One region of the Microbulbifer sp. SE14 genome, then DNA from elsewhere that is predicted to be linked to it. Evidence: predicted binding sites of a transcription regulator. Region 1 holds the regulator's gene; each other region holds the start of a gene.
The links. Region 1 encodes PhoB, which activates phosphate uptake and scavenging genes when phosphate is short. Its sites were predicted from a motif close to TGTCATAAANNTGTAACA; they were not measured.
Positions count from the first base shown of each region.

Region 1 (10,493 bases):
ACGAGATGGCCTGGGAGCGGGCCTGTGGCCCGAACTACACCACCATGAAGACCTCCTACACCATGGAGGAACTGCAGGAAAAGCCGGCCCTGATGCAGGAGGTTCTCGACGAGGCCAAGGCCCAGGCCGTCGAGGGATGTACTAATATGCTGGCAAGTCTGGAGTAGCATTGTGAGCATCGAGAACAGGCCCCGCTCGGGGCCTTTTCTTTTTGTGCACACACTTTCTTGCCAGTTCATTTACCGTTCAGGAAAAATCATTACAATGCGCGGCTCCTGTTGGAAACAAGGTAAAACAAGGAAATTGTGATGAAATTCAAATTTGCCGCCCTGCCCCTGATGGTCTTCGCCGCTTCCGCCGCCGCGGAGCAATACACCTCCATCTCAGAGGCCAACTACACCAATACCGAATATTCTTCCACCGATACCGATCAATTCGATATTGGCACCACTTATTTCTTTGCTCCCAAGGAAAGCCTGGGCCCGCTGAAGGAATTTGAATACATCAACAAGGTAACCAACATATCTGCCGGTTACAGCTACCTGGATTTCGAAGGCGGTGACGCAGATGTCCTGGCCGTCGGCGGCGAATACTTCACGGCCAGTGGCTTTGTTTTCGGAGGTTCCTATTCCGATGCCAGTTTTGAATCTGAGTTTCAATCGGAAGATTCGGACAGCCACACCCTGTCAGCGGGCTACCTGTTCACCCCGGACTTCCTCGCCCAGGTGCACCGTGTGAAGGCCGAAGGTGGCGATGCCGTTTATCTTGCGGACCTTCGCTACAACCATCGCCTGAGCGGCAACGACTATATCGGATTCAACTTCGTCGCCGACGACGAATTCGACAGCCGCACCCTGTCTTCCAAGCTCTTCAAGGACCTGGGCGGTGACACCTGGTTTGTAGCCGATGCCAGCTATACCAGCAACGATGACTTTGAAAATGCCTGGGACATCGGTGCCGAGTACTACTTCAGCAAGGAGACTTCCGTTTTCGCCGATTACAACAAGGCCGAAACCTTCGAGCTGGGTGTATCCCACTTCTTCAACCGCAATGTCGCCGGCAAGCTGGCCTACAGCACCAACAGCGATACCGACGTTGATGCCTTCCAACTGGGCGTAACCGTTCAGCTCTGATCGCCGGCTTCCGTCGGAAACAAAAAGGGCCGCATCGCGCGGTCCTTTTTTGTTTTTGCTGTTGCGCTATCCCCTGTTGCTCAGCGCCTGCATCCGCGCCTGCGCCTTGCTGCCGATATCCCCGCCGGCACTGGCCGCGGTCTGGTAGTGGCTGTAGGCATTTTTCACATTGCCCTGTTTTTCGTACACCTGGCCCAGGTAGTAGTGGGCGTGGGGCGTCTCCAGGTAGCGCAGGGAGCGGTTCAGGTCCCGCTCCGCGGCGGTGTAGTCATTGAGCTGGGCGCTGATCATGCCGCGCTTGAGCCAGTTGGAGAACAGGCCCGGGTTCTTCTGTACCGCGCGGTCGTAGGCGGTGTGTGCACTCCGGTACTGCTTCTTGTGGGCGAGCAGGTCGCCCTCCAGCGCGTAGAAGGCCGCCTCCTGGGGTTGCTGCTTCTGTGCCTGACGCGCAAGGACCAGGGCGCGGTCGTATTGCTTGTCGTTGATGGCCGCCATGGCGTCGTCGTAGCTCTTGTAGGCGTCGGCGTCGCGTTTCAGCTGCCCTATGGCCTTCTGGTAGGCGGCGCGGTTGGTGGCTCCGCCCTTCGGCAGCTGTCGGGCGTGTTCGATATTCGCATCCACCCGCGCCTGGGACGGCGGGTGGCTGGCGAAGAGTGCCTGCAGGCCGCCGGCCTGCCTGCCCTTGGACAGCTCGACAAACTTGCGCTGCAGCCGCACCGCGCCCTGGGGATCGTAGCCGGCGGCGGCCATATATTTCATGCCGTACCGGTCCGACTCCAGTTCGTTGCTGCGCCCGTAGCGGGCGATATAGGCGGAGCCGCCCAGCTGGCCGCCGAGGGTCACCAGGTCGCCGTAGGCGGTCTCCCTGGTGGCGGCGCCGAGCACGGCCAGGCCGGCGCCCAGCACCTGCTGTTGGGACATGGCGGCGGCGGCGTGGCGCGCGGCGGCGTGGACTATCTCGTGGCCGAGCACTGCGGCCAGTTCCGCCTCGTCCTCCAGCAGTACCAGCAGGCCGCGGTTGACCGCTATCTTGCCGCCGGGCAAGGCCCAGGCATTGGGTACCGAGTTGTTCAGCACCACGAACTCGTAGGGCAGCTGCGGCTGGTCGGATACCTTTGCCAGCTTCTGGCCGACCCGGTTCACATAGGTCTGCAGTGCCGGATCTATGACGTACTGGCCGCCCTGCTGCTGCTGGTTGATCGGGTACTGCTGCTCGCCCAGCGCCAGTTCCTGGCCCGGCGACATCAGCGACAGCTCCTTCTCGCCGGTGACCGGGTTGACCGCGCAGCCGGCCAGCAGTGATGCGGCCAGAGCGGCTGTGGCTGCGGTGAATTTGAGTGCGCGCGAGATCATCGCCTCCTCCCTGTATACTATTCGGTTTTACAGCGATCCATTTTACACGGTCCGGGAAGCAAGGTTATGACGACACTGCAGGTTATCGAGTTGTTCGCCGGTATCGACCCCGACGGCGAGCCGGTGGTGGAGCGGCTGCAGGTGCGCGTCAACGAGGACAACAGCTGCCAGCTGGTGCGCTCTCCGGCCTTTATCAAGGGCATTGCCAGCGGCGACACCATCAAAGTAGACAGGGACAAGCAGCAGTTCGAGCTGGTCAGGCGCTCCGGCAACCTGGCGATCCGCGTCTTCTGTCGCGGCGACAGCACGGCCCTGTCCGACCAGCTGACACCGCAGCTGGAGAAGCTCGGTGGCGAGCTGGACATGGAGAGCCCGCGCCTGCTGGTCTACTCGATCCACGTCAGCTGCGGCTTCGACAAGATCGAGGAAATCCTCAACAGCGCCTGCGATGGCGCCAACAGTGTCTGGTACTACGGCAATGTCTACGACCCCCAGGACGGCCAGACGCCACTGAACTGGTGGCAGGACATCCTTAAGCCGGAATAAGTTCAAGTCCGAGTAGCTATTTCAACTAAGGAATCCGATGTTAATCGTTATCTCCCCGGCCAAGACCCTCGACTACGAGAGCGATATTCCATCCCTCGAAACCACCCAGCCGGACTTCCTGAAGGAATCCGCGGCGCTGATCAAGGAGTTGCGGGAGCTGAGCCCGCAGCAGATCTCCAGCCTGATGAAGATCTCCGACAAGCTGGGCGCGCTGAACTACGACCGTTTCCAGCAGTGGAAGCGCCCCTTTACCGGGAAGAACGCCCGCCCCGCCCTGCTCGCCTTCAAGGGCGACGTCTACACGGGTCTCGAGGCGGAGACCATGGGCAAGCGGGATTTCAATTACGCGCAGAAGCACCTGCGCATGCTGTCCGGCCTCTACGGCCTGCTGCGACCGCTGGACCTGATGCAGCCCTACCGGTTGGAAATGGGCACCAAATTCGAAAATAGCCGCGGCAAAAACCTGTACGACTTCTGGGGCGACAGAATCACCAAAGCGCTGAATGAGCAGCTGCGCAGCCTCAAGAGCAGGGAGCTGGTCAACCTGGCCTCCAACGAGTACTTCAAGTCGGTGCGGCCCGACGTGCTGGATGCGGACATCATCACCCCGCACTTCAAGGACCTGAAGAACGGCCAGTACAAGATGATCAGCTTCTTCGCCAAGAAGGCCCGCGGCATGATGAGCCGCTGGGCCATCGACAATCGGGTGAAGAAGGCCGAAGCACTGAAAGGCTTCGACGTGGCCGGCTATGTATTCAATGCCGAGATGTCCAGGGGCACCGACTGGGTCTTTACCCGCGACGAGGCGCAGTGATGGAGCTTCCTGACGCGCCGTCCTGCGCGCACAACCGCGAACCGATACTGGAGCAGCTGCGCCGCCTGCTGACGGACAGCCGCCAGGTGCTGGAAATCGGCAGCGGCACCGGCCAGCACGCGGTCTACTTCGCGCCCAGGCTGCCGCACTTGACCTGGCAGACCTCCGACCGCGCGGAAAACCTGCCGGGTATCCGCGCGTGGCTCGAGGCGGAGCCGGCGGACAACCTGCCGCAGCCGCTGGAACTGGACGTGAACGGCGACTGGCCGCGGATCGGCGTCGACACTATTTTTACCGCTAACACCCTGCACATCATGTCTGCGGACTCGGTGCGGCAGTTCTTTGACAGGTTGCCCCGGGTTTTGCAGCCGGGTGGGCTGTTGCTAGTCTACGGACCGGTGAAAATCGGCGGCGAATACATAGGCCCGACCAATGCGGACTTCGACCTGTGGCTGAAGGGGCGCGATCCCGCAAGCGGCATCCGCGACCTGGAGTGGTTGGACGAACTGGCACTCGCCGCCGGCCTGGCGCGCGAGGAACTGAATTACCTGCCGGCCAACAACCAGCTGCTGGTCTGGCGCAAAACAGAAAAGGGGAGCTGAAATGCCCGAGTGGTTTGAAACGACTGTCGTCATCGCCTTTGCCATAGCGGCGGTATTTTTCTTTGCCAAGTACCGCGAGACGGCCGCCGCGTTGCACGAGAGCGAGCGCATGAAGAAACGCCTCTCCAACGATCTGGATCGCTACCGCGACATGCCGCGGCTGCGGGCCCTGCGCGATGCCCTCGTGAGCGTCGATGCCCTGCCGGTGGACGACGAGGGCCACGAGCACCTGCTGCTGCGCGACGGCGACCTGCAGCTGCACCACCTGACCCTGCGCCGCCAGTGCAATGCGGTGGGGGAGGGGGAAAAGGTCACCTATACGAAAGACGGTGAGGAAGTGGTGCTGGAGGAGTTGCAGTAACACTCCGCCGTAAACAGTAGGAGCGGCCGTTGGCCGCGATTGGATTCCAGAGGGGGCTGAAAGATCGATCGCGGCCATCGGCCGCTCCTACATTGGGTTCCCGGGTCTCGGGAACCTTCAGGCGGCGGTCACCGATCCCAGCTTCCGCGTCGGGAAGTGCAGGGTAAAGGTGCTGCCACGCCCCGGCGTGCTGTCGACGCTCATCTCGGCGCTGTGGCGCAACAGCACGTGCTTGACGATGGCGAGGCCCAGTCCGGTGCCGCCGCTGTCGCGGGAGCGGCCGGCGTCGACGCGGTAGAAGCGCTCCGTCAGGCGCGGGATATGGATGGGGTCTATGCCGATACCGCTGTCCCTGACCGAGAAATGCCCCCCTTTCCCATCCACCCACCAGCGCAGTTGCACGGGCCCGCCGGCGGGGCTGTATTTTACCGCGTTCAGCACCAGGTTGGCGAAGGCGCTGTGCAGCTCGGTGGCATCGCCGGTGATGGTCGCGTCCTGTTCGCAGTCGACACTGATCTCGTGGCGCCCGCCGCTGAAGCTGCGGGCCTCCCGCGCCACCCGCTCCATCAGCTCACTTACCGGCACCCGCTCGCGGCCGCTGTCCCGCTCCGAAGTCTCCAGGCGCGCGAGCAGCAGCAGGTCGTTCACCAGGGTCGTCATGCGCGCGGTCTGCTCGCCCATCTGCGCCAGCGGCCGCCGCCAGCTCTGCGGCGCCTGGCCGCTGCCCTCCAAGGTCTCCAGGTAGCCGGCGATCACCGTCAGCGGCGTGCGCAGTTCGTGGGACACATTGGCGACGAAGTCGCGGCGCATCTGCTCCAGGTTGTGCAGGCGGGTGATGTCGCGGACGATCACCAGAGCCTCGTCCTGGCCGTAGCGGGTCACCTCCAGCTGCAGGATGCGCGCGTCGTTACCCGGGGCCGGCAGAGTCAGGGGCCCGCGCGCGTCCCGGCGGTGCATATAGCTGACGAAACCGGGATCGCGCACGAAATTGACCAGCGGCTGGCCGGCGTCGCCGGGCTGCAGCCCCAGTAGTTCACCGGCAGCGGGGTTCCACCAGGCCAGGTTGCCGTCGTCCTCAAGCGCCACTATGCCCTCGCGCAGCGCGCTGGTGCTGTCCTGCACGCGGCGCAGCATCGCGTGCAGCTTCTGCTTCTCGCGCCGGTGGCGGCGCTGCAGGCGATAGAAGTCGTCGGAGATTTCGCCCCAGATGCCAAAGGCGGTGGGGGCGGGGCCGCGGCGGCCGTTGGCCAGCCAGCGGTTGAAGCGGCTCTGCTGCCAGAGTACCCAGCCCAGGTAGACCGCCAGGGCGACGGCCAGGGACAGCAGCCAGTGCCCGCTGGCGAAGCCGAAGATGGTGCAGCCGAGGGCGATCACCAGGAAGCGCGAGAACTCGCCGATACTGCGATCCAGCATAGAGGTGCCGTTCTAGTTTGTAGATGAATAGCACTAAGTTAAGCTGCCGAAGCCTCCGAGTTGGCACGATGCAAGGCCCTGCTGCCGGTGGCCGCCCGGCAAATATTTACCGATGAGGTTTTTTGTCGGGCGGCCACCGGCAGCAGGGCCGATCGGAGTCTTTCACCTGTCGGCACTCGCGGCCTAGCTTAGTGTGTTCAGTTTGTGGACAAGTGCGAATTTGCGCGAAATCTTACACTTTTTCCGCGGTCTGCACAGAAAAGCGGTAGCCGGTGCCGCGCACCGTCTGGATATAGCGGTCGTGGCCGTCCACGGCCAGCGCCTTGCGCAGGCGGCGGATATGCACGTCCACGGTGCGCTCCTCCACATAGACATTGCCGCCCCAGACGTGGTCCAGGAGTTGGGTGCGGGTATAGGCGCGCTCCTGATGGGAGAGGAAGAAGGTCAGCAGTCGGAACTCGGTCGGCCCCATATCTACCGCCTGGCCGTTGATTGTGACCCGGTGGCTGAGGGGGTCCAGCACCAGGCCACCGGCGGTCAGCGGCTCCTCCGGCGCGGCGGGGCCGGCGCGGCGCAACACGGCCTTCAGGCGCGCGACCAGTTCCCGCGGAGAGAAGGGCTTGGTGATATAGTCGTCGGCGCCCGTCTCCAGGCCCTTGATCTTGTGGTCCTCCTCGCCCTTGGCGGTGAGCATGATGATCGGCAGGGCCGAGGTCAATTCATCGCGCTTCAGACGGCGGGCCAGTTCCACGCCGGATACGTCCGGCAGCATCCAGTCCAGCAGTATCAGGTCGGGCTTCTCGTCGATGACCAGGGCGTGGGCCTCCTGGGCGTTCTCCGCTTCGATAACGCGGTAGTCCGCCATCTCCAGCGCCACCCGCAGCATATCGCGCACCGGGGCCTCGTCGTCGACTATCAGGATCGTCTTGCTTTGCATCTGCCTGCCATATCCGCCAGATTCTTTCTGTTTATGGCCGAGGATTTAACGGCATTTTCGTTACAAATATATGACGGGTGTAAAGCGATCCCCAGCATGGTGCGCTAAACGAGCAGGAAGTGGAAGAAAATTCCCGAAAATATCGCCGCACCGACCCAATTGTTACTCAGGAAGGCGCGAAAGCAGGCATCTCTTTCCCTATCCCGCACCAGCCACTGCTGGTATGCAAACAGGGCTGCGGCGGCGGCAAGGCCGGCATGGAAGGCAGTGCCCAACTCGAAACGCTGGCCCACCAGCAGCAGCGCAAACAGCACCATCAGCTGCAGGGCGCCGGTCATGGCCCTGTCCAGCTCGCCGAACAGCACGGCGGTGGACTTGACCCCTATCCTGAGGTCGTCGTCCCGGTCCACCATCGCGTAGAAGGTGTCGTAGGCGACGGTCCACAGCAGATTGGCCGTGTACAGCAGCCAGGCCAGGGGCGGCACCTCACCGGTGGCGGCGAAGGCCATCGGGATGCCCATGCTGAAGGCGGCCCCCAGCACCACCTGTGGCAGGTGGGTGTAGCGCTTGGCGAACGGATAGCAGAAGGCCAGCGCCACCGCCGGCAGCGACAGCAGTACCGTCAGTCTGTTGGTGGTCAGCACCAGCGCAAAGGCGACCAGGCTGAGCCCCGCGAAGAGCGCCAGGGCGCCGCGCGGCGTGACACTGCCAACGGCCAGCGGGCGCGCTGCGGTGCGCTTCACATGGCCGTCGATATGGCGGTCGGCGTAGTCGTTGACGGCGCAGCCGGCGGCGCGCATCAGCAGTACGCCGAGGGTGAAGACCGCAAACAGGTGCAGACCCGGCCAGCCGCCGGCGGCCAGCCACAGGGCGGACCAGGTGGGCCACAGCAGCAACAGCGAACCTATGGGTCTGTCCAGGCGCGCCAGCTGCCAGTAGGGCAGTGCGGCGGGCCAGCGCTGGGATAGTTGTTGGCTGATCACGGCAAACTCTCTTTATATTCTCTCTGCTTGTTCTGTCTCGGCGGCTGCAGTTTTCACCTGCGGCCCCTGCGCGGGGCGGAAAGCACTGAGGAAGGTCTCGGCCACCAGCAGCGGCTTGTCCCGCAGCCAGAAAGTGGAGCGGCGCCCCCAGGCGCTGTCGCCCTCCCCGGCCAGTTGGCCCAGCTGGCAGCGCGGATTGCGGCTCTGCTGGTTCAGCACTATAGGTCCGCGGCGGATATCCGGCTCGCTGAACAGCAGTTCCCCCAGTGGGCGGCTGTCGAGGCTGCGCAAATAGCGGGACCTGCCCTGCAGGCAGCGCTCCGGCAGCACGCTGCGGGCGTAGACCCAGGGCCGGCCGCAGCCGTACAGCAACACCTCCCGCACCAGTGCGCGGCTGCGGTCGCGCAAGTCCAGCGCGCGCCGCTCCTCCAGCCGCGGCTGCTGCCAGCGCTGGCTCAGCACCTGTACGCGAAAGTCGCCACCGGACAGTTGCTTCAGCGCCGCGGTCAGCGAGCCGGGGTGCAGCAGCCAGGGCAGCAGCGCCGGCGGCGGCTGCCGGTGCAGGGATTCCAGTGGCTGGGCCAGCCAGTCGCCATTCGGCTCGAAAGGCGATTCAAAGGGAGATTGGTACAACTGCAACTCCGCGATTTTGCAAAGGGGCATTGTAAATGCGGAATGCGGAATGCGGAATTGGGGGTTGCTCATTCCGCATTCCGCATTCCGCACTCATCATTTGATATAGTGCTCGGCTGCTTTATAACAACGAAACCGAAGAGAGTCTGTCCATGGGTCTCACCACCAGAATCCTGATCGCAATGCTGGCCGGCATTGTCGTCGGTGTACTGTTCAACTTCCTCAATACCAGCCAGCTGCTCGGCAGCGGCGTCACCGGTGCCATCAACAGCTACCTGACCGGGGGGCTGTTCGATATCGCCGGCCGCATCTTTATCGCCTCGCTCAAATTGATGGTGGTGCCGCTGGTGCTGGTGTCGCTGGTGTGCGGCGCCTGCGCCCTGTCCGAAGGGCACCGCATGGGCCCGCTGGCCGGCAAGACACTGGTTCTGTACCTGTTCACCACCGCCGCTGCCATCACCCTGGCCCTGTGCATGGCGCTGATCATCCAGCCGGGTGTGGGTGTGGACGTGGCTCCCGGTGGTGCCTTCGAGCCGAAGGAGTCGCCGCCCCTGTCCGATGTGCTGGTGAACATATTTCCCACCAACCCGGTGGCCGCGATGGCCCAGGGGAATATGCTGCAGATCATCGTGTTTGCGCTGTTGATGGGCTATGCGATTTCCCGCTGCGGCGAGCCGGGCCGGCGCGTTGCCAGTTTCTTCAATGACCTCAACGAAGTCATCCTGCGCATGGTGGGTGTGCTGATGGTCTTCGCTCCCTACGGCGTCTTCGCGCTGCTGGCCAAGACCTTTGCGGAACTGGGTGTGGAATTCATCCTGGACCTGGGCGTGTACTTCCTGGTGGTGCTGGGCACCTTGCTGCTGCACGCCTTCGGCGTCTACTCGCTGCTGCTGAAGCTGCTGTCCGGTCTCAATCCGGTGGAGTTGTTCAAGAAGATGCGCCCGGCGCAGGTGTTCGCCTTCAGCACCGCCTCCTCCGCGGCCACCCTGCCGGTGACCCTGTCCACGGTGGAAAAGCGCTTGGGCGTGGACAACAAGGTGGCGGCCTTCACCATTCCCCTGGGGGCCACCATCAATATGGACGGCACCGCGATCATGCAAGGGGTGGCCACGGCCTTTATTGCGCAGATGTATGGCATAGAGATAGGCCTGGCGGGTTACCTGACCGTGATACTGACCGCGACCCTGGCCTCCGTCGGCACCGCCGGCGTGCCCGGGGTGGGCCTGATCATGCTGGCGATGGTGCTGCAGCAGGTGGGCCTGCCGCTGGAGGGCATCGCCATTGTGATGGGGGTGGACCGGCTGCTGGATATGGTGCGCACCGCGGTCAACATCACCGGCGATGCAGTAGTGAGCACCATCGTCGCCAGGAGCGAGGGTGCCCTGTCTGAGGAGACATTCAACGACCGCAATTACAACAGCGTCGCCGACGGCGGCGGTGCGGTGAGCCCCCAGTAGCGGGCAACTACAGGGGGCGCTTTGCGCCCCGGCTCAACCGGACAGCAGATCCCGCAGTTCGTCGGCCTCCAGGTCGTCCTCAATTTCCTCGACAATCTCCTCCACCATCTGCGACAGCGCCAGCTTGATGGCCTCCTCGGTACTGTCCTCGGTCGCGCCGCCATTTTTCGGCGACATGACCCGGTATTTTTCCCGGATCCTGAATTTGGCGATATCCAGTCTCTGTTCGCGCAGCGGGCGCTCGGCAAAGCTCTTCAGCTG
Region 1 covers NZ_JCBAJA010000016.1:87,231-97,723, reverse strand. The annotation lists gene AC6R19_RS12935 (hypothetical protein) at 1-167, shown strand, start outside; gene AC6R19_RS12930 (putative porin) at 309-1,133, shown strand; gene AC6R19_RS12925 (M48 family metalloprotease) at 1,200-2,486, opposite strand; gene AC6R19_RS12920 (DUF4265 domain-containing protein) at 2,553-3,032, shown strand; gene yaaA (peroxide stress protein YaaA) at 3,070-3,846, shown strand; gene AC6R19_RS12910 (DUF938 domain-containing protein) at 3,846-4,448, shown strand; gene AC6R19_RS12905 (hypothetical protein) at 4,450-4,809, shown strand; gene phoR (phosphate regulon sensor histidine kinase PhoR) at 4,927-6,222, opposite strand; gene phoB (phosphate regulon transcriptional regulator PhoB) at 6,455-7,159, opposite strand; gene ubiA (4-hydroxybenzoate octaprenyltransferase) at 7,264-8,142, opposite strand; gene AC6R19_RS12885 (chorismate--pyruvate lyase family protein) at 8,155-8,775, opposite strand; gene AC6R19_RS12880 (dicarboxylate/amino acid:cation symporter) at 8,928-10,232, shown strand; gene AC6R19_RS12875 (hypothetical protein) at 10,266-10,493, opposite strand, start outside.

Region 2 (10,493 bases), on a different contig from region 1:
GACACGCTCATCCAGGCCGGGATTGATATCAATCTTCTGTTCACCGGCGCGGCGCACACCGATCAGGGTTGCCGCGAGTTGGTGCTTGAAATGATCGAAAAGCCCGCCCACCGGCAGCGGCGCCTCGCCCCGATACTGCACGCTGTACTGGGTCATGCCGTAGGTGCTGTCGAGCAACTGCCGGTGCAGGCGCGCAGAGCCCGGATCCAGTGAGGACTTGGCCAGCAGCTCCACCGCCACCGAGGGAATGCACTCGATGTTCGGGCAGTGGGCGCGCAGCAGTTCACCGACGGTCTCGTCCTGGAAATACGCGGTCTTGTGGCTGTTGGGGCTCACCTTGTCGCAGTAGAGCGCGGTGGTGAGAGTCACGTCGTCGAGCGGATTGTCGATGATGATACAGGCCGCGCGATCCAGTGCCGCCCGCTGCATGGTCTCGGCGTGGGCGAAGGATTCCACGCGCACAAATTCGATCCGGCCCGGCATCGGGTTTTCGATATCCGCCTCGACACAGAGCACTATCTCCGCCGCACTGCCATTGGTCTTGGACAGCAGCAGTTCGATCAGGCGCAGGGTGCGCGCGCCGTTCCAGCCGATGATTACCGTGTGTTTTTCGTGATTGATCATGCGCAAACCCTTCTTTCCGCGATGGGCAAATTCCGATATCGCAAAGCCCGCCCGGGTGATCACCATGGCGAAGAGGCTCAACCCCAGCGGGATCACCCAGACGCTCACCGCCAGCTTGCCGGCCGCCGTGGCCGGGGAGAAGTCCCCGTAGCCCACGGTGGACGCGGTCACCACCAGCCAGTAGAAGAAATTTTCCGGGGCGACAATTTCGCTCTCCCCGGCAATATTCAACAGCAGGTAGCAACTGGCTACATAGGCGGCAACCGCGAGGACCACCGTTGAGGCGTTGGCCCTAATAAAAAGCGACGCCAAGAGGCGTCGCATTTTATACAGCAACACGGATCAGGCCTTTTCGCGGCTTGCCAGCAGCTGTGCCAGCTTGTCGCTGCCACTGACCTTGCCGCCCGGCGCTATGCCGGCGGCCTTCAGCTTGGCATCGAGGCTGGAACCGCTCTCATCCGCGGCCAGCTCCTCCGCCGCCTCCAGCTCCGCCGCGCGCTGCTGCTGTTTGCTCTTGATGCGTTCGAGGCTGTCCAGCGCGGTCTTCACCTTGCTGTTGGCCCCCATGTGGCGGGTGGACACCGCCACTTGGGCCTTCTGCACCGACTCGGTCGCCTTGATCTGGTCGATCTGCTGCTCCATGCGGCGCACATTGGCCTTGGCCTTGGCGATATTGCTTTTCAGCGAGCGCTCGGAATTGAGGAAACCATCCAGCAGCCCCTGCTCGACTTCCAGCTGCGACTCCAACTCGGCCACGCGCTCAGCGCACTCGATCGCCAGGTTCTCGTCACCCTTCTCGCTGGCAGCGATGGCGTGGCTGCTGTAATTGTCGATATCCGCCTGCAGGGAATTGACCTTGTTCTCGGCCAGCTTGCGCTTGGCCATGATCCTGGTCAGGTTTTCGTCGCAGGCTTTCAGCTCGGACTTGGCATCGCGCAGTTCCTGGTCGAGGATGCGGATGGACTGGCTGTCGACGATCGCCTCGGTTCCCTCGTTCACCGCGCCCCGCAGAGCGGTCCAGATTTTTCTCAGGCTCATGCCACACCCTCCATCTCAAAATGCTCCGAGTACAGATCCAGGAAATCCCCCACATTGGCAAACAGGGTTTCGATCTCCTCGATTACCACTTCGTCCCTGCTCGCCACGGACAGGGCACCGAAGGCAACGTAATAGTTCTCGCCGCCGATGTTCTTGATCGCGATGGTGGTCAGGGGCACCAACTGGTGCGTCTGCAGTATCAGTTTGTTCAGTGCGGCCTCGTCCTCCACCTCGTCGACGGAAAACAGGATGGTCTCGACGACTATCTGCTTTTCGCCGACGTAGACGAAGGCATCGACCCCCTCATCGTTGGAGACACTGAGGCACTCTCCCTCTGCCTCAACCACCCAGTCCGGGTGCTGCTCGGCCAGTTGCCGCAGGTTTTCATTGTTCCAGGTCATTTCAACTCCCTTTCACGTGTGGAATATTGGTCACGAATATAGCAGTTAAATATTTATCGTCAATAGCACATCAAACATGTTTGTTGCATATAGACCACATCAGGCTATCATGGGTCACAACAGCAAGAGGGATACCATGGACCACAAACAAAGTCTGGAAAACCAGCGCGCACTGGCTCCCTACAAGCGGGCGATCGCCCGCTATGTGCGCGCCTCTATGGCCCTGAAGGGGGTGCGTTACAGCGATCTCGCCAGCGCCCTCGCCGACCGCGGCATCTCGGTAACGCCGGAAAACCTGCGCAGCAAGGTAAGCAAATGCATGTTTTCCGCCGACCTGCTGGCGGCCATCATCGATGTGCTCGGCGTCGAGGACAGCGCAATGCCCGATATTCTCAAAGAGGCGCGGGAACTGCAAAGCCCGGAGCGAAACAGCCGGTGATGGGGGTTATCCGGAGTAGAGGATTTCAGCCGGCGGTGTGAAAGAGGCCAAGGCCCACCGGCCGGCCGCAGAATCGCTCAATAGTGATACAACTTGATCACCGGTTCGCCGTTGTCGCACTCGCCGACCACTTCCGGCTCGGAGAGCTTGGCCCCGGCCTGGATCACCTTGTTGCTGGGATAGGAAACAAAGCAGGCAAAGTTGAAATTGACCGCCCAGTTGCACAACAGGCGACCGTCATCCTCCTCGTAGAAGCGCTGCTGGCAGAAACTCAGGGTCGGGCTCTGCCCGCCGCCCAGGTCGGGGCCGATAGTAATCGTCTGAGCACCGAGGGAGACAGGTACCAGCAGACCGACGGCGAGCAACCACTGCCACATAAGCGCACCCGAAGTTTCTCAGCACTAGCTCTCTCAAGCATAGCAGCTGTGGCGCAAGTCTCATCCACCGCCCCCAGCGCCTATGAGGGTTGTTCCGCGACCTCCCGGCCCTCTCCGAGCCCGCCCGCCTTGCTCCCGCCGCGCAGGAGCCGCAGCAGCCTCTCCACGCAGCCGTCCCTGTCCCGCCGCCAGTTCCGGTAGGGCAGCGGCACCACATGGATACCCGCCCGGTGCAGGGCGTGGTAGGTCTGCACGCCGAAATGCCCGACGAAGTCCCCGGGAAAGCCGATCAAGTCGATACCGGCCAGCCTGCCGTTCCACTCGCACACCACATCGATCTCCTGGCCGGCGATGGCAAAGCCGATCCAGGTATGGATACCGGCGCCGGCCAGGGATTCACTGACCTCATCGGCAAAGCGGCACAGGAACTCCCGCTGGGCACTGGAGCCGCTGGCGCCGTGATCGAATGACAGGTAGCGGCGCAACAGATTGTCCACCGGCAGTTCGCTTCCGTCGATGGAATGGAATACCAGCTGCCGCTCCTTGGCCCGGGTCACCGCCACATTGAACATATCCGGCCTGTTCAGGTAGGCGGCTGCGCGAATGGAACTGCTGTCGATGGACAGGGACAACAGCATCAGGTCGCGCTCCTCCCCCTGGAAACCGTAGGGTGTGGCCGCCCGCAGGGAGAAGGCGCGCAGCTCCCCGGGCGAGAAGGCTTTGCGAATCTCCGCATCGAGAAACTCCGCCTGCTCGCGATAGGGTGAAAGCACGCCCACCGAGGGTTTGACGGGTGAGGTGCTGTACTTCTCGATATGGCATCGCAACTCCTGCAGCACACAATCCCTTTCCACCGAGTTTCTTCCGCTGGGTGTCCTTTTTCCGTCGACGCGACGAAATTCCAGCGCCGAACCCTTTGAAGCCCCGGGTCTCGCCTGCATCACTTTCAGGCGCCCGTCGTAAAAATGTTGGTTGCTGAAGGCGATAAGCTCGGGGCGGCTGCGGTAGTGCTCGTCCAGCAGCGTCACCGCGCTCTGGCTGCCGATGACATCGGACACCAGGTCCAGCAGCGACTGGTCCCTGTAGCTGTAACTGGACGGCGTTTCCCCCTCCAGGCCGCAGTCCCGCCACAGCGCCTCCTGCCGTTTCGCCGACAGAAAGGAGACATGCCTGAGCTGCTTGCCGTCCCCGACCACAACCGCACGCCGGGCCCGGTAAAGTGCGGGAAGCGCGCTGGCGATATCGCACTGGGTGGACTCGTCGAAAATCACCAGGTCGAACATCGAGCGGTAGAACGGCAGCACCCGATTGACCTCGTCCAGGCCCACCAGCCAGATGGGATAGGCCTGCAGGATTACATCGAAATCCGTTTCCCCGAAGCGCTCCACCTGCCGCTTCGACGTCCTCGCCCGCAGGGCCTGGTTGAAGCGCGACAGGTTGCCTCTCTCCCGGTCCAGCAGCCCGGCGAGGCGCTCCAGGCGATAGGCATTGAGATAGCTGGCAGCCTGCGTCTCAAAGCGTTTGCGCAGGTCACCGATGGAATCCTGGAAGCCCCACAGGGTTTCCGTGCGCAGCAGCGGGCGATAGAGCGCGACCAGAATGCCCGCCAGCCAGCCGGGCATGCGATCCCCGCCCAGTCGCCGCGCGGCCCGCAGGGCGCGGTCGAAGCGCCGCTCCGCACTGCGGAGCCGGCGGCGGCTGGCCCGGAGTTGCGCGCGGAGCCCGCGCGCCGGTTCCGGCGGCTGTTCCACACCCTCCTTCAGCAGCCCGTCCAGGTGCGCCTTCAGGCTCGAAAGGAAGCCCCGCTCCCCGGCGTGCACATAGCCAGCTCCCAGGCCGTAATCGGTTTTGAGTTTGCCGCCGACCACGTCGATCGCCTGCGGAGTCCTGGAAACGACCAGCACCGACTCCCCCTGCAGCATCCTGTCGATGGCCATGGCGGCGATGGTAAAACTCTTGCCGGTCCCGGGTGGCCCGGAAACCAGGCTGAGTGGAAAGCGGGCGGCATTGCGCAGCGCCCTGACCTGCGCCTCGCTCAAAAGCCCCGGCAGCATTTCCGGAGCGCTGGTGCCACCTCGCGCAGCGCCAGCCGGGACTCCCAGCACTGCGCCGAGCGGATCGGAATAGGTATCCGCCTCCGCCAATTGCGCCAGTTCGTGCAGTACGCCGCGAACGCTTTTCGAGCGATCCGCCAATAGCAGGCAGCAGGCGGTGGTGAGCCGAGGACTGCTCCCTTTCGCCCTTTTGGAAACGGCGTCGGCTCCCTGCAACCGCGGCCAGCGCCCCAACTCCTCTATCTCCTGCAGGAGCGTATTTTTCTGCAGCCAGCGCCCCATGGCGCCAATCTGTCCGGAATCCAGCGGCCACTGCGGCACCGGGAAGCCGTCCACCGCCGCGGAATCCACATCCGGCTTCAACAGCAATCTCAACAGGGGCAGGTTCGCGCGCACATCGGAGGCGTCCGCCTCGAGGAAAAGATCCTCGTCCCGGTAGAGATTTGCGGGGGCGTATAGCAGGGGGGCACAGAGTTTGCGCCGGCCGGAAAAGCCCCCGGCGGCAGTCCCGGTGACGATAAAGCAGCCGTACACCAAGCGCTTCTCCCGGCGATAGCTGTCCGCCTGTTCCAACAGGCCCTCGGCGACTTCGCCGACAAGGGGAATTCGGGGCAGCTGGCCGCTGGCCAGGGCGTCTTCGCCCTCGATAAAGAGACGCCGGTTCCCGGGGATTTTTCCGATATTGGAAATCGAAAGATCGTAGCTGTCGGCGCGATAACAGCGCCGGAAGTACTCGATTAATTTGCGGGGGCTCTGCTGCATGCTGGCAATCGGTCGACTAACTGGAGCCCCGGCAGTGTAAACAGAATAAACCGATCGGGACAGCGGCTAGGAGCCCGCCGCCAGCGCCTCGAAGCGGCTCACCTCCGCCAGGCTTGGCTGCAGGCCGTACTTTTGCACTATGGCCATAAAGCGCTGTACGTAGATCCGTGAAACCGGCGCATAGGGCGGCATCCACTCATCGGGACCGCGGTCACCCTTGCTCTGGTTGTGGCCGTCGTCCACCAGCCACAGGTTGTCCGGGTCCTCGGCAAACCTCCGCTTCTGTTCACGGCTCCAGTGGGCGCCGCCGCGCTCGTGGGCCCATTTCAGCGGCACTATATGCTCCACATCCAGGTCCAACGCCTTGCTGTAGAAATTGCCGGTGTAGGGGTCTAGCCACAGGCCGGTGGCCACCTTGCAGTTGTCGGCGCGGGTATAGGTGACCGGCGCCAGGGAGTAGCGAATCAGCAGCTCGTGGCGGGTGTCCTGGCAATCGCCGTCGAAGTCCGACCAGCGCGGCAACCACTCGGATCTCTCGTAGGAAGTCGCCGCTGCCGGAACAGCGGCGAGGAGGGACAAAAGAACAACAAAATGGTGAGGAATTGATCGAATACGCATACGACTACTACCAATCAAAGATTGGCACAATCGTACACAAATTCGATTTACCGGAATATCGATCAATTCACTGAAGACTGCATCCCGAAGGGCAAGGCTCGTCTAGCCGAACGGCCAGGATATTGGTTTTACGGGGGCGTGCCTGCCACAATACCGCTTTGACCATATCTCACCGGCCACCGATTTACCCATGCTTGAGACAAATGCACCCTGCCCCTGCAGCTCCGGAAAATCCTTCGGCAGTTGCTGCGATCTCTACCTTTCCGGCCGGGCCTATCCCAATACCGCCGAGGCCCTGATGCGCAGCCGTTTCAGCGCCTTCGCCACCGGCAACCTGCCCTACCTGCGCAAGAGCTGGCACCCGGATACCTGCCCAGAACTGGATGCGGATGACCTGCAGACACAGTGGACGCGGCTGGAAGTGATCCGGAGCAAGCAGGGGCTGAAGAAATCGGTGGTGGAGTTCAGGGCCTGGTATTTCGACAACGATATAGAGCACTCGATGCACGAGGTATCGCTGTTCAAGCTGCACAGGAAGCGCTGGGTCTATGTGGAACCATTGCCGGGCTGGCCGTAAACGCCGCGCAAGTGCCGACCGCCGCAGTATCTCTGGGGAGCAGCCAAGGCAGCCGGTGACCTGCGCTTCGGGTCATTCAGACACGCGGCTACTGCCCTGTAGGGACGCGCACAGGGAAACCAGCAGATCCTCCGCGGTGGCGCCCTCCCCCAACCCGAAGTCTCCGCGGAGTTTTTCCAGCATCTGCGCCACTTCTCGCGGCGGACTCTCCTCACCCAATGCGTTGATCAGTGGCGCGACACCGATATCTCCGGCGCAATGCAGCATCGCCGCCACGGCGTCGCGCAGCTGTGGATTGTCCTCTACCGGGCCGAGCTGCGCCTGCAACTGGTCGGCCAGCTCCCGCTCCAGGGCGCCGCTGTCGCGGCCGGCGCGCAACAGTTCCGCCAGCAGGGGGCCGACGGACTGGGCCAGTTCGCCAAACCCCGGCGGCAAGGCGGCAGCGGCATCCGGTTCCCCGGGCTCGTCCGTATTACTTTCCAACAACGCACCGCGCAGGTCGGCGCCGGTAAAATCCGCCCCGGAAGTGTCGGTGCCATTGAAGTCCGCACCGCGCAGGTCGGCATAGGAAAAATCCGCCCCCGCCAGCCGCGCGTCGCGCAGGTCCGCGCCCCGCAGGCAGGCGCCGCTCGCGTCCACATCGGTAAAAACCGTTTCGCGCAGATCGCAGCGCGACAGGTCGCTGTCCACCAGGGAGGCGCCGGCAAACGACGCACCGCGAAAGCTGCAGCCGCTTGCGGTGCTGTTTTCCAGCGCCGCGCCGGTGAAATCGGCTTTACTGAAGTTGACGGATTCAAAAGAGCACAGCCGCAGTGCGGCTCCGCGCCAGCGGCTCATCGTGGCATCGGTATCCGCCAGGGCAGAGTGCCGCCAGCGAGCGCGGCTGAAATCCGCATCCCGCAGGTTGCAACCGCGGATTTGCAGGCCGTCCGCCTGCAGGGATTGCAACTGTGCCCCCCCCAGGTCGCCATCCTGAAACTGCAGGTCCCGGGCACAGGTGCCCTCCCGCCAATACTCCGTAAGTTTTTTCAGCATTGCCGCTCCAGTGACAGTGGTTGCCTCTACAGGCATCCGGGCATCCGGGTTTCCGCCTTCACTTTTACTCAGAAATCCCCTTTCAGCATCCAGTCCGGCAGGTAGTCACTCTCCACTTCCAGCGTCATACCGCGATCCAGCGCGCGCGCACAAAGGCCTATGTGGGTCAGGGGCAGGACGGCTTCCGCCAGGTGGTTTTCGCCTTTGCGGCCATAGAGCTGGGCGTAGCCCTCGAGCGCCTCCGCCACCAGTTCACTGAAGCCATCGGATTTTTTTTCATAGACCGCACGGGCCATGCGCGCCAGCGGCAGGCCGACTTTTTTACCCCACTCGGGGAACATGCTGGCATTCTGCGCCTGCTTTACCGCCTCTTCATAGACAGCGGCGGTATCTGCACTTCCGTTGTGTTCCGCCATCAGCGCGCAGGCGATGGCGATGTGGTACTGGTCGTAACTGCCTTCAAAATCAATGGGGTTGTAACCGGCCAGGCTGTCGGCGGCGTCGGTATCGCGCAGCGCCATGGCCGCACCATAGGCCGAAAGCCAGCGCGGTGCGGTATTGAATTCACTGGTACCTCCTGCTACGGAAATACTCTGGCCGGCGGCATCGAAAGTGACGGTTTCATCGGGAGTGGCGGAGCCCCGGCGGAAAAGTCCCACACCGTATTCGCAGGCAAGTCGCAGGGCTTCCAGCTGCGTTGCCTGGGGCTTGTTGAGGAAAAAGCGAAACCCCAAAAGACGCAGGCTTTCTGTAAAAAATACACCGAGGTTTTTCGGATCTTTACCTATATAGCCGGGAGCCTGCGCCACTTCTTCTGCAACAAATTCCAGTTCCCCATCGGCATCGGGAAATTTCAACTGGTGGGCCTTGACCTTTATCATTTTTGGCTCCTGTCACTTACAGAATATATTCGCGGGTTTTGATACTACCCAGGTTGCCTTCATTCGTCACTTTCTGCGAAACCTCCAGATAGCGGATTTCATTGTTGCGAATGGCCTGAATCAACTGGCGACGCAAGTCCGCCGGCATATTGTGTACGCTTCGCGGATCATTCAGCACGTCGAGCAGGTAATCCGAGCGCCCCTGTTGCAACCGCTCACCGGCCACCTGCCGGGTGGAGGTGTTGGTGGCGGAACCGCCCTTGGCCTCGGCGATAATAAATCGCGGCGGCGGACTGGCATTGCGATAGACGGCATCCAGCTGGCCGGCCCCCTCGCCCTGGAAGGCTTTCCTGGCACTGGGGAAGGCGCGCCCGATGAATTCGTCCGCAGCCAGCTCCCCCAGCGCCTCCGAGCCCTTGTTGCGCTGGCCCTGGGAAATATTCTGGTCCAGGCGTTGGCGCAGCGCATCGCCGGCCAGTTCTGCGCGAAGTTCGGATAACCGCTCGTTCTGCTTCGCTGTCCGCTGGTTGTGGGTCTTCTGTTCCAGTTGGCGGATTTCCGCCTCGATCCTGCGGCGCTGGCTGTTGGACAGGGGGGTTGCCAGGGGTTCCACCTCACCCAGGTCTGCCCCCACCCTCTTGTTCAGGTCCACTGCCTCGCTCTTGTTGCGCAGTTCCCTGATACGCTCGTTGTCCGCCTCACTGCGGCGGGACCTGGGGGTATCGCGCAGCCGCTCCAGCTCCGCGGCTTCCGACCTGGTGAGCCCGCTGCGCTTCACTTCAGCGTCCAGGGTCGGGGTTCTGTCCACACGGCCGGCGGCCACTTCCAGATAGCCGTCGCGGTTGGTGAGCTGCACCCGGGATTCCTTCGGCGACTTGCGCCGCACGACACCGTTGGAGTCAATCACATAGTCGTCGGCGAGTGCGTCCGGCAGCGGCGGCACCGGCTCGCCCAGGTGCTCCTCCACCCGATCGAAGGCGGCTTCATTGTCGATGCGGGCCTGTTCCCGGGCGGCGATGACTTCCGGATCAAAATCCTCCTCCGCCAGGGCGCGGCGCACCGTACTCGGATAGGAATCGGCGACGGCGCGAATCTGCTCTGCCATCTCCGCTACGCGGGAGGGGATTTCCGGCTCCGGAATTTCACCGTTCCTGATCTTGACTTCCAGGGCCTCCACTTGCCGCGCCAGTTTGTGCAGCCGCGGCCTGGTGGGTCCGCCTTTCGGCATCTGCCGCGCCAGCATGCGCAGCGTGGTGGACATCCGCGAGCAACCCGAACACATGGCGATAATCACATCGCCGTTCTCGGCGCGCTTGGCCGCCACCGTGTGCTCGCTGCCGCCGAGGTCTATGCGGCGCGAGGCACCGGGCGCGACCAGATCCGCATCGGGATTGCGGGGCTGGCTGAGGTTCTCGTCCGCTTCCAGGCGAACCCTGCCGCTGTCGCCATCGCCCGCGCTGCTGCGCGGCGGGCCACTGCCCGATTCCACCCGGGCCGCGCCGGCGTCCCCGTCGCTGCGCGTGCGCTGGCCCCCGGTGTCCGCACTTCTGGGGGGCGCAGCCGTATCCGCGAGTCGTGCGGGCCCCGGCGCCTCGCCGCCCGGGGCCGGCCGGCCGCGCCCGGCGAACCAGTTCTCCACCGTGTCGAAGCCACCCTGCACCCGCTGGCTGAGCCGGTTGCTGTCGGA
Region 2 covers NZ_JCBAJA010000006.1:196,921-207,413, forward strand. The annotation lists gene AC6R19_RS06610 (potassium channel family protein) at 1-948, opposite strand, end outside; gene AC6R19_RS06615 (PspA/IM30 family protein) at 967-1,662, opposite strand; gene AC6R19_RS06620 (DUF2170 family protein) at 1,659-2,063, opposite strand; gene AC6R19_RS06625 (DUF6471 domain-containing protein) at 2,200-2,502, shown strand; gene AC6R19_RS06630 (hypothetical protein) at 2,580-2,879, opposite strand; gene AC6R19_RS06635 (DEAD/DEAH box helicase) at 2,960-5,695, opposite strand; gene AC6R19_RS06640 (HNH endonuclease family protein) at 5,762-6,313, opposite strand; gene AC6R19_RS06645 (YchJ family protein) at 6,504-6,890, shown strand; gene AC6R19_RS06650 (pentapeptide repeat-containing protein) at 6,963-7,925, opposite strand; gene AC6R19_RS06655 (immunity 49 family protein) at 7,994-8,806, opposite strand; partial or broken gene AC6R19_RS06660 (hypothetical protein) at 8,823-10,493, opposite strand, start outside.
Region 2: the regulator PhoB is predicted to act here: its motif matches at 2,145-2,162, upstream of AC6R19_RS06625 (DUF6471 domain-containing protein).

Region 3 (10,493 bases), on a different contig from region 1:
CCGCTACCGCCAGCAGGGCGCCGGCGGAGACGACCGCGGAAACCGGCTCCGGGCCTTCCGTCGCGGCGGAAAATACCGGCGCGGACGCCTCCTCGGCCAGGTTATAGGCCAGTACCCTGCCTTCGCCTTCGGCGCTGAGCCACAGGTGCCCCGCCTCGGCGTCCACCCACAGGCCGCCGAATTCTTCCGCCGGCGCGGCGGCGAAGATGCGGCGCTCCTCGTCCGCTTCCGCGTCGGCGTTCAGGCTCAGAACGCCCAGCGGCGGCTGCGCCACCAGCAGCCTGCCACGCACGTCGTCCACAGCGCAGCTGGTCACCTCCTGGCCGAAGTACAGTGGGCGCACGGCGCTCAGGGTCCAGTTTTCACCCTGCGGGTAGGCGACATATTCACTGCCCAGGCCCTCTTCGTCGATGGTGAACAGGTGCGCGCGGCCGCTCTGGCGGGACAGGCACAGTGTCTCCAGCGGCGCGCTGGCGGCCGTCGCGCCCAGTTTCGAAAATTGCGGCCGGGCGCCGCCGGCCAGTGAGAACAGCTGTATCTCGCCGCTGTCCTCCTCGAAGGCGGCCACCAGCCAGCGGCCTTCGCCCTGTTGCAGCAGGGCAAAGCGCTGCACCTCGCCGTCGTCCAGGGAGGCGACTTCGCCGCCGTCTTCACCGATCAATACCAGGCCGCGCTTTTCACTGGCCAGCAGCAGGTAGGATTTGCCGTTCAGGGCCAGCGGTGCCAGTTGGTTGGCAACGACGTTCGACAGGGAAAAGGTTTCCGGTGCTGCGAGGGATTGCGCCGGTTCGACGGCAGTCTCCGGTTTCGCGCCGCAGCCCGCCAGCAGGCCAAACACGACTGCAGCCGGGATCATGGCTTGAAGATATTTGATGCTCATGGTTTTCACTTTGGGTGAATCTTATTGGATGACAAATTTACGCCAGTTTTGTGGCAAAAAGGTTACTGGCATTACACAGCAGAAAAACCCGGTCCCCAAGCGGGGCCGGGTTTTTAACCGGGATCGAAACCGGTCTTAGAAAGTGCTGTAGCTCAGGCCCAGCACATAGGTGGGGCCGTACTCCTCATATTGGTTGTTGTAGCCGGAGTTGTGGAAGTACATGGGCTCGTCGGTCAGGTTGACGCCGCTGAAGCTCAGCTTCACGCCGTTGGCGAAGCTGTAGTCGGCGGACAAGTCCACCTGCATGTGGTCGTCCTCGTACTTGTCCAGCGCCGCGTCTTCGGTGCTCACCTCGGCCAGGCGCTCGCCGCGGAAGCTGGTGGACAGGCGCAGGCTGAAGGCGTCGCGCTCGTAGCCGACGATGAAGTTGCCGATCAGGTCCGACTGCAGCGGCAGGGGCGCCTTGTCGCTGCGCTCGGCGTCCGGCCCCAGGCCCAGGCTGGCCTCGGAATCGGTGAAGGTGGCGTTGGCGCGCAGCAGCAGGCCGTTGTCGAAGGCCTGGGTCCAGGACAGTTCGGCGCCGGTCAAGGTGGCGGTGTCGCCATTGATCGGGCGCAGGATTTCTGCATCTTCCACCGCCAGGCCCAGCGCGTATTCGCTGAAGTCGCCGTTCATGATGCTGGTCACGTCGGCAACTACCGCGAAGTTGTCGATGCTCTTGTGGAACAGGCCCAGGGAGAAGATGCCCAGGCCGTCGGTGTAGTACTCGGCGGAGAAGTCCAGGTTCTGGGACTCGTAGGGGTCCAGCTGCGGATCGCCCGCTTCCACTTTCAGGTCGCCCTCGTCGTACTCGATCTCCTTGGCGGAGGGGTTCAGGTAGCCGAAGGAGGGGCGGGACAGGGATTGGGTGTAGGCGGCGCGCAGCACGATATTGTCGCTGTAGTCGTACTTGAAGTTGACGCTCGGAAACAGGTGGCTGTAATCGCGCTCGAAGTTCTCTTCAGCCACGTAGACCTCATCCGCTATTTCCTCGGCGCCAGGGACCGGCTCGCTGGACTGGATCACGCGGTTGCCGGAGGCTTCGAAGTCGGTCTGCTCGTAGCGCAGGCCGTAGACCAGGCTGGCGCGCTCGAAGTCGACGCTGTTCATCACATAGAGGGCGGTGATGTCCTCACCCATCATGTAGTCTCGCGCGGAATCCAGCGCGGTGTCGGTTTCGTTGATCTCGAAGCTGGCCAGGTTGGCGTCGATGAAGCGGTTCAGCGCGCCCTTGTCGACGCCCGAGCCGAAGGGTCCCAGGCCGTAGTCGACGCCGCTCATGGCGAAGTCCGCCAGGGTGTAGTCGCCGCCGAAGCCCTCGTAGATGGTGGCGTTCAGGTCGCCGTTCTTTTCCCGGTTGCGCTGCTGCAGGCCGAACTTCAGTTCTGAGTCATTGCCGGCCACGCGGATGTCGCGGCGGATGTCGATGCGGAAGCTGACTTCCTCGTCCTCGGTGAAGTTGTCCTCGATGACGATTTCGTTCAGTTCATAGCTGGAGGCGTCCAGTGCCGCGTCCAGGTCGCCTGCGCCCACGGCCAGGGTCGGGATCTTTCCGGCGCTGGTGTAGCCGATCTCCGCGCCGTCAAACTCGAAGCCGGTATCGCGGCGGTGCGGCTCGGACTCCTCGGCGTGGGAGTAGCCCAGGGCGTATTCGACGCCCCACTGGTCCAGGTCGTGCTCGCCGCCGGCAACCAGGGACAGGATCTGCTGTTCCTCGAAGCGGTCCTTCAGGGATTTGACCAGGCGCGCGTCGGACCAGGTGGCGGAGCTGGAAGTGATGTTCTGCAGGTCGCCCTTGTCCAGCTTGAACTCGTTGCGCTGGCGCTCTTCGGAATCCGAAAAATCGGAGTAGAGGCTGTGCAGGTAGAGCAGGCTGGTTTCCGACAGGCGCAGGTCGAAGTTGGCCGCCAGGCCGGTGCGCTCGCGGGTGACGGTGTAGTCGCGCTGTTCGATTTCCGGCGCGCCGAAGGCCTCGCTGCCGTCCTCGGCTTCCATCATTTCCCAGGCGCCGTCGGTCTCGACATTTTCGGAACCGAACTTGCGCTCCTGGTGGCTGGCGGCAATGGCAACACCGAGTTCGGCACCGCCGTCCAGTTCGAACACATTGGTGAACTTGCCGGCCACCTTGGGACTGTTCTCTTCCTGCAGCTCGCTGTAACTGTTCTCGACGCTGATTTTGTACGCCTGCCCGTCGTGGTCCAGCGCGTTGAGGCTCTTGATCTCGATGGCGCCACCGATGGAATCGGCGCTCATGTCCGGCGTCAGGGTCTTGAACACTTCCAGGCTGGCGAGCAGGTCGGAGGGGATCACGTCCATGGCCACGGCGCGGCTGTCGCTCTCCGGAGCCGGCAGGGCCATGCCGTTGATGGTGGCGGCGTTCAGGTTGGGGTCGATACCGCGCACGCCGACGAAGCGGCCCTCGCCCTGATCGCGGGTTATGAAGACGCCGGACATGCGCTGCAGCGCCTCGGTCACGTTGGCGTCCGGCAGTTCGCCGATGGCGTCGGAGGTCTGCACCGCCACCATTTTGTTGGAATCCCGCTGGCGCTGTATGTCACTACGGGCGTTGGCGGCCTGGGCGGTGACCACGACGGTTTCCATCAATTCATCCGCATTTTCCCCCTGCTGGGCGACGGCGTTGATGGAAATAACGGCGGCGGCAATCGCGGTGAGCGGCATGGCCAGCAGGCGCGCATTGATAGTCTTGCTTTTCATTAGGGTCCCCATTCCCGTTTTATGGCGGTTGTTTTATTGGGGGCGCAGCCTAGTCAGAAGATGTGAACATTGCGTTACGCTTTTTTTAAATTTGTCATATATGTGCCATATGATGCTCGGCATCTGCGGACAACAAACCTGCACCTGCCGCTGGAGAAAACCATGGATAAAGATCTTAAAAATCCCGCCCGCCGCACCCTGTTCAAGGCGATAGGCGCCGCCACTGCTGCCGGCGCCACCGCCGGCCTGCTGCCGGGATGCAGTAAAAATAAAATAAGCGCCGACGAAAACCTAAGTTTCGTGGAAATCCCCCACGCACTGGATGCCGAACACCATCTGCCGGCCGGCTACAGCGCCGAGGTACTACTGCGCTGGGGCGACCCGATTGTGGCCGGCACCGGCCCCTTCGACCCGAAAGCCCTGACCGCCGCGGAGCAGGAGCGGCGCTTCGGCTACAACAACGACTTTATAGCCTTTATGCCGCTGGAAGATGGTGCCTCTCCCGGCGAGGGCGCGCGCCACAGCAAGAGCCGCAACAGCGAGCGCGGCCTGCTGTGCGTGAATCACGAGTACACCCAGCCGCACCTGATGTTTTCCGGCTACAACGACGAATACAGTGCCACCCGCGGCGTCAGCGCCGAACATGTGGCCGTCGAACGGGCCGCCTGCGGCCACGCGGTGGTGGAAATCGAGAAGACTGCCAGCGGCTGGCAGCCGGTGCTGGAGAGTCCCTACAACCGCCGCATCACCCTGAACACGCCGATGGATATCGTCGGCCCCGCCGCCGGTGACAGCCGCCTGCAGACCGCTGCCGATCCCTCCGGCAAACGCGTATTCGGCACCGTCGGCAACTGCGCCGGCGGCAAGACACCCTGGGGCACGGTGCTGATCGCCGAGGAGGGTTTCGGCGGCGCCTTCCAGGGGGACCCGGACAATGTCGCCGATCCAGTGGAGGCGCGAAACCATCACGCCTTTGGCATAAGCCCGAACAACCGCAATCTGGGCGATTACGACCGCCGCTTCGACATAGGCGATGAGCCGAACGAGCCCAACCGCTTCGGCTGGATGGTGGAGTACGATCCCTACGATCCGCATTCGCGCCCGCGCAAGCTGACCGGCCTGGGCCGCTTCGAGCACGAGGGCTTCACCCTGGTCAGCAAGCCGGGAGAACCCATCGTCGCCTATGGCGGCGACGATGACGAACACCAGTTCGTCTACCGCTACGTGTCCAAAAACCGTTACCAGCCGGACGACTTCGCCCGCAACCGCGACCTGCTGATCGAGGGCATCCTCTACGCGGGCCGCTTTGACGAGGACGGCAGCGGCCGCTGGCTGCCGCTGATTTTCGGTGAAGGGCCGCTGACGGAGGAAAACGGCTTCCGCAACCAGGCGGACGTGCTGATAGACGCGCGCCGCGCCGCCGCCCTGCTCGGCGCCACACCGATGGACCGCCCGGAGGATGTGGAGACCAACCCGGTCAACGACTGCACCTATGTGATGCTGACCAAGAACAGGAAGCGCGAGGCCGACGATATCGACGCGGCCAATCCCCGCGCACGCAATGCCGCGGGCCATGTGCTGGAAATCGTGCCGCCGGGCAAATACGGCCGGCGCGATCACGCCGCCGACACCTTCAAGTGGAACACCTTTTTATTGGGTGGCAACCCCAATGCCGAAGACCCGAGTCAGCGCGGCGCCTACGGCCAGCAGTCGCCGGGCGCCATCTCCGCCCACGGCTGGTTCGCCAACCCGGACAACGTCGCCTTCGACCCGAAAGGCAACATGTGGATAGCCACCGACGGCTGTGAGAGCTTCGGCTTTCACGACGGCCTCTGGGCCATGGCCACCGAAGGTGAACTGCGCGCGGCACCCAGGCACTTCTTCGGCTGCCCGCAGGGTGGGGAGGTCTGCGGGCCGGAATTCACCCCGGACGGCAGGACCCTGTTCGTGTCGGTACAGCACCCGGCGGACGGCGGCACCTCCACCTTCGACAACCCCATGCACCGCTGGCCGGACAACGATCCGGCGCTGCCGCCGCGGCCGTCGGTGCTGGCGATTTACCGCAAGGACGGCAAGGTGGTCGGCAGCTAAAAACTCTTCCCCTTAGGAGCGGCGGGGCGGCCATCCGCCCATGGCCGCGATCATGGGCCGGAAGGAACCGGCGAGGCCGATCGCGGCCACCGGAGGATGGCCGCCCCGCCTCTCCTACAGAAACGAACGACGAAAATGTTTTCCACCACAAAATGTAATCCCTAGCCCCCGAACCCTTCCCCACGCCGACTGCTAGAATTTCTCACTATGGAAGGCTCGATTGAACGGTCCCGGCCGCCGCCCTCCAGCTCCCGATCTACGCAAGTACCGAGACATTTCCATGGCATTCAGGCGCGCATTCCTCCGGCTCCCGGCACTGCTGCTGGCCGCAATCCTGGCCGCCTGCGGCCCGCAGCCGCAGGTCGACGCCGATGTCGAAACCGAGGTACTGGAACTAAAAGGCTCCGGCGCCACCTTCCCCTATCCCATCTACGCCCACTGGTTCAGGAGCTTTTCGGAAAAGCATCCGCATATCCGCATAAAGTACCGGGACAAGGGCAGCGGCGCCGGCATTCATGATTTTGTTTACGGCCAGGTGGATTTCGCCGCGTCGGACGCGCCCATGACGAAGGAGGAGATTGACAAAATCAAGCAGGGGGTGGTGTTGCTGCCGATGACCGCCGGCGAAGTGGTGCTGGCCTACAACCTGAAGGGCGTGGACAGCCTGCGGCTGCCGCGGGATGTCTACCCGGATATATTCCTGGGGAAAATTACCAGCTGGAGCCACCCGAAAATCGTCGCCGCCAACCCGGGCATAGAGTTGCCGGACACGCCGATCACCGTCGTCACCCGCTCCGACTCTTCCGGCACCAGTTTCATCCTGACCTGCCACCTGAGCACAATCAGCCCGGACTTCGAACAACGCATAGGCCACACCCGCAAGCCGGACTGGCCCGACTCGCCGGCCTTTATCAAGGCACCCGGCAACCAGGGCGTCGCCGCCCGGGTCAAGCAGACACCGGGCGCCATCGGCTATGTGGAATACGGTTTTGCCAGGCTGGTGGAGCTGCCGGTGGCGCAGTTGCAGAACAGGGCCGGCAACTTCATCGCCCCCAGCCCGCAATCCGGCGCGGCCGCACTGGTGGGAGCCGAATTCCCGCAGGACAGACTGCCCGTCAGCGGCGCACCGAACCTGATGGTGCGCATTCTGGATCCGGGCACCGAAAAGGCCTACCCCATCGCCGGCTTTACCTGGCTGTTGCTCTACGCCAACCAGGACGACAGGAAGGCGGCTGCGCTGCGCAAGCTGGTGGCCTATATGCTGAGCGACGAGGCGCAAAACCAGGCCGAGGGCCTCGGCTATATACCGCTGCCGGACGAAGCCAGGGAGAAAGTCCGGGAGGCAGTCAGGTTTATCCGCTGAGTTCAACGAGTCAGGCGGTTTCCGGCGTCAGCTCGGTCTCCGCACGGCCGAACTCTACTATCTGGTTGCGCCCCCGCTTCTTTGCCAGGTAGAGGGCCCGATCGGCCTTGTGCAGCAGCTCCTCGATATAGGATTCCCCGCCCCAGTGCGCTATGCCGATACTGGCGGTGAATTGCAGCGGGCCATCCGCGGTTTCTATCTTTATCCCGGCGATATCGGCCCGCAATCGCTGCGCCGTCTCCAATGTGTCCTCCGGCTTCTCCAGCAGCAGGAGCGCAAACTCCTCGCCGCCGATGCGGCCGAACACATCGCTGTCGCGGGTGTATTCGACGATCGTATCGCTGAAGGCACGCAGGGCATCGTCGCCGACCGCGTGGCCGTAGTTGTCGTTGATGGATTTGAAGTGGTCGATGTCGAACATCAACAGGCTCAGGGGAAAACGCTTGCGCTTCGCCAGCTTGAGCCTGTCCTCCGCTTCGGCGAAGAAACTGCGACGGTTGTGGATACCGGTGAGGGAATCGGTCCTGGCCTCCTGCTCGGCCAGCGCCTTCGCCATTTCCAGCTCCCGGGTGCGCTCCCGCACCAGCTGCTCCAGTTCCGACTTGGAGCGCTCCAGCTGCTGGGTATACTTGTGCTCGGCCTGCTCCTTCTGCAGGCGCAGCCGCTGCACCTTTACCCCCATGGCGGCCATGATGGCCAGCATCTCAATGAATGAAGCCACCGGCGGCCAGTAGTAGTTGACGAGATTGTGCTCGACGTACCCCAGGTCCCGCAGCGCCTGCATCACCAGGGCGACCACCAGTACGCTCCAGGCGCAGCCGAACACCGCTGCCTCTCTTGAGCCCTGACGCCAGCGAACAAAGGCGACCAGGGCCGTCACCGGATAGAGCAGCAGGGCGATGGTGATCGAGAGAACCGCCAGGGCGGTGAGCTTGAACAGCGCGCAGACCAGCAGGAAGGCCGCATTGGCCATCATGAAGCGCAGCAGGTAATCCAGCCTGGGAACACACTCCCTCGTGCGCAGGAACATGCGCGAAAAGACCAGTCCGCACAGTATGGCAATGGCGCCGCTGATCGACATATAGCTCCAGTGGAAGCGCTCGGTGATCAGGTACTGGTGGGTGAAGCCCAGTATCGTGCCCCAGCTGACGATCTTCGACAGCGAGTAGGCGGAATAAGTGAAATAGATTTTTTCCCTGGTGATGATTCCCCCCACCAGGGCAAAAACCGCCATCAGGAAACAGCCGCCAAACAGGAAGGCCATGGCACCGGTTTCAAGGGTATGGTTTTCCCGCAGGGCCTGGGGGTCCCAGATGCGCATGCCCGGGAAGACAAACCCCTTTTGATCCGAGCTGAACCTGACCATCATCTCGGTGGTCTGCCCGGCGGGAATTGTTACCGCAAACACGAAGCGGTTGTGGGGAATATCCCGGTAAGAAAAAGGATCGGCCAGGAACAAGTCGGCGAGCGGGCGAAAATCCCCGCTGCCGGCGTTCCTGCCGAAGGCCTGCAGGCCGATCAGCTGGTGATCCACATATTCAATATGCAGGGTCAGGGGTGCATCGGTAATATTTTCCAGCACAAAACGGGACCAGAAGGCCCCCGGCTGCAGGCCGGTGGAACCCGCGCTGTGCAGGGGCCCGAAATCTCCTTGCAAATAGGCCCGCCGGGCCTCTTCGATGTCGCTGCGGCCCTCGGGGTCGTGCCATATCTCCGCCAGGCCGGTCAGCCTGCGGCCGGACTCACCGGCCCCGACTTCGATGGAAGTCTCCGCCAGGCAGACCAGTGGCAATAGTAAAATTATTGTTATTATGCGCCGGATAAATATCAGGCACTGAAGCGCCGGCGGAAAAATGCCGCAGCTTCCAACGCATTTGCGCCTGCTGAACCGGTAGCTATTCATTGAATGGGCCTGGATATCGTTGTTTTTATAAAGGCAACTTCAGGAGCGCCTGAGGACGATATTGATCGAGTGATTCAGGGGCCAAGGTTACTATAAATAGCCAGTGGACGGGAGCGCGAGCTGCTACACGGCCGGTACTTTGATGGCTTGTTTAGCGCACACTGGCGGGATCAGGGAGAGGGGAACGCAACCATGCGTATTGCAGGCAGCATAGCGAGTCTGCTCGAGGCCACAATTATAAAAATATTTCGGCCAGCAAAACGAATTATCCTGACTATCTATCGGTGGCTTACCGGCCTTACCCGCGCGCTGCTCAATCTGTGGCGGGCAATCGGGCCTCGTTGGCTGAGAATCTCCCTGGCGCTGGCAGGCGTTTCCATTCTCGGCTTCGCCAAGCTGGATCAGTATCTCGAGCCCAACCTGACCAAGGAAAACATCTACCGCCTGCACTACCTGAACGAAGGCTGGACCGATGAGCAGCGCCGGAACTATTACTACACGCCCCAGGGCACTGAACTGCTGGGGCTGGACTACGCCTGGTTCGTAAACCTGGAGCTGCCCCTGTCCCACGAAATGCTGGCCAGCGAGGGCAATATGCGCGGCTGGGGTTTTGTTGTGGATCCGGGACAGAAGCCCGACGGCAAAAACCCGGGCAACCTGCCCGTAGGCCTGACCCGCCACTTCGATCCGGCCACAGGAAGGGCAAAGCTGGACATCGGCTGCGCCGCCTGCCACACCGGCGAGCTGCACTATAAAGGCACCGCACTGCGGGTGGACGGCGGCCAGGCGATGCAGAGTATTGCCGATGCCAGGCGCGGCGAATTCATTACCACCCTGGGCGCCTCGGTCTTCGAGACGCTGATCAACCCGGCCAAGTGGGACAGGTTCGCCGCCCGCCTCGCGGGGGAAAACGCAGCAAAGCGCGGGGAACTGCGGGAGCAACTGTGGGCCTTTTTCCACAGTCTCAAGCATTTCTCCGATACCGCCGGCGCGAAGAAATACTACCCGGTGGAGGAGGGTCGCGGCCGCACCGATGCGATCGGGCGCATCGGCAATGTGGTATTCGGCTACGACCTGAAGGAGCCCGCCAACTACCGGGTGGCGGACGCCCCCGCCAGCTATCCCTTCCTGTGGGACATGTGGCGCTTCGACTGGGTGCAGTACACCGGCTTCACCAACCAGGCCATGACCCGCAATGTCGGCGAGAGCCTGGGAGTACTGGCGCCGATCGCACTGGTGGACGAACGGGGCGAGGTGATCAGCGGCGGCGACTTCGGCGAGACCGCGGTGGATGTGGAGGGTATGCACTGTGTGGAGGGCCTGCTCCGGAGTTTGAAGCCGCCCAAGTGGCCCGAGGAGATCCTCGGAAACATCGATACCGAAAAGGCCAGGGCCGGCAAGAAACTGTTTGCCGACCAGTGCGCCTTCTGCCACGGTCCGCATATCTCCAGGCCCTACCAATGGCCGGTCGCCGACGGCCCCGACACAAAACTGCCGGGCCA
Region 3 covers NZ_JCBAJA010000045.1:15,180-25,672, reverse strand. The annotation lists gene AC6R19_RS21585 (phytase) at 1-880, opposite strand, end outside; gene AC6R19_RS21580 (TonB-dependent receptor) at 1,016-3,634, opposite strand; gene AC6R19_RS21575 (PhoX family protein) at 3,797-5,725, shown strand; gene pstS (phosphate ABC transporter substrate-binding protein PstS) at 6,006-7,088, shown strand; gene AC6R19_RS21565 (diguanylate cyclase) at 7,099-8,880, opposite strand; gene AC6R19_RS21560 (di-heme-cytochrome C peroxidase) at 9,184-10,493, shown strand, end outside.
Region 3: the regulator PhoB is predicted to act here: its motif matches at 3,727-3,744, upstream of AC6R19_RS21575 (PhoX family protein).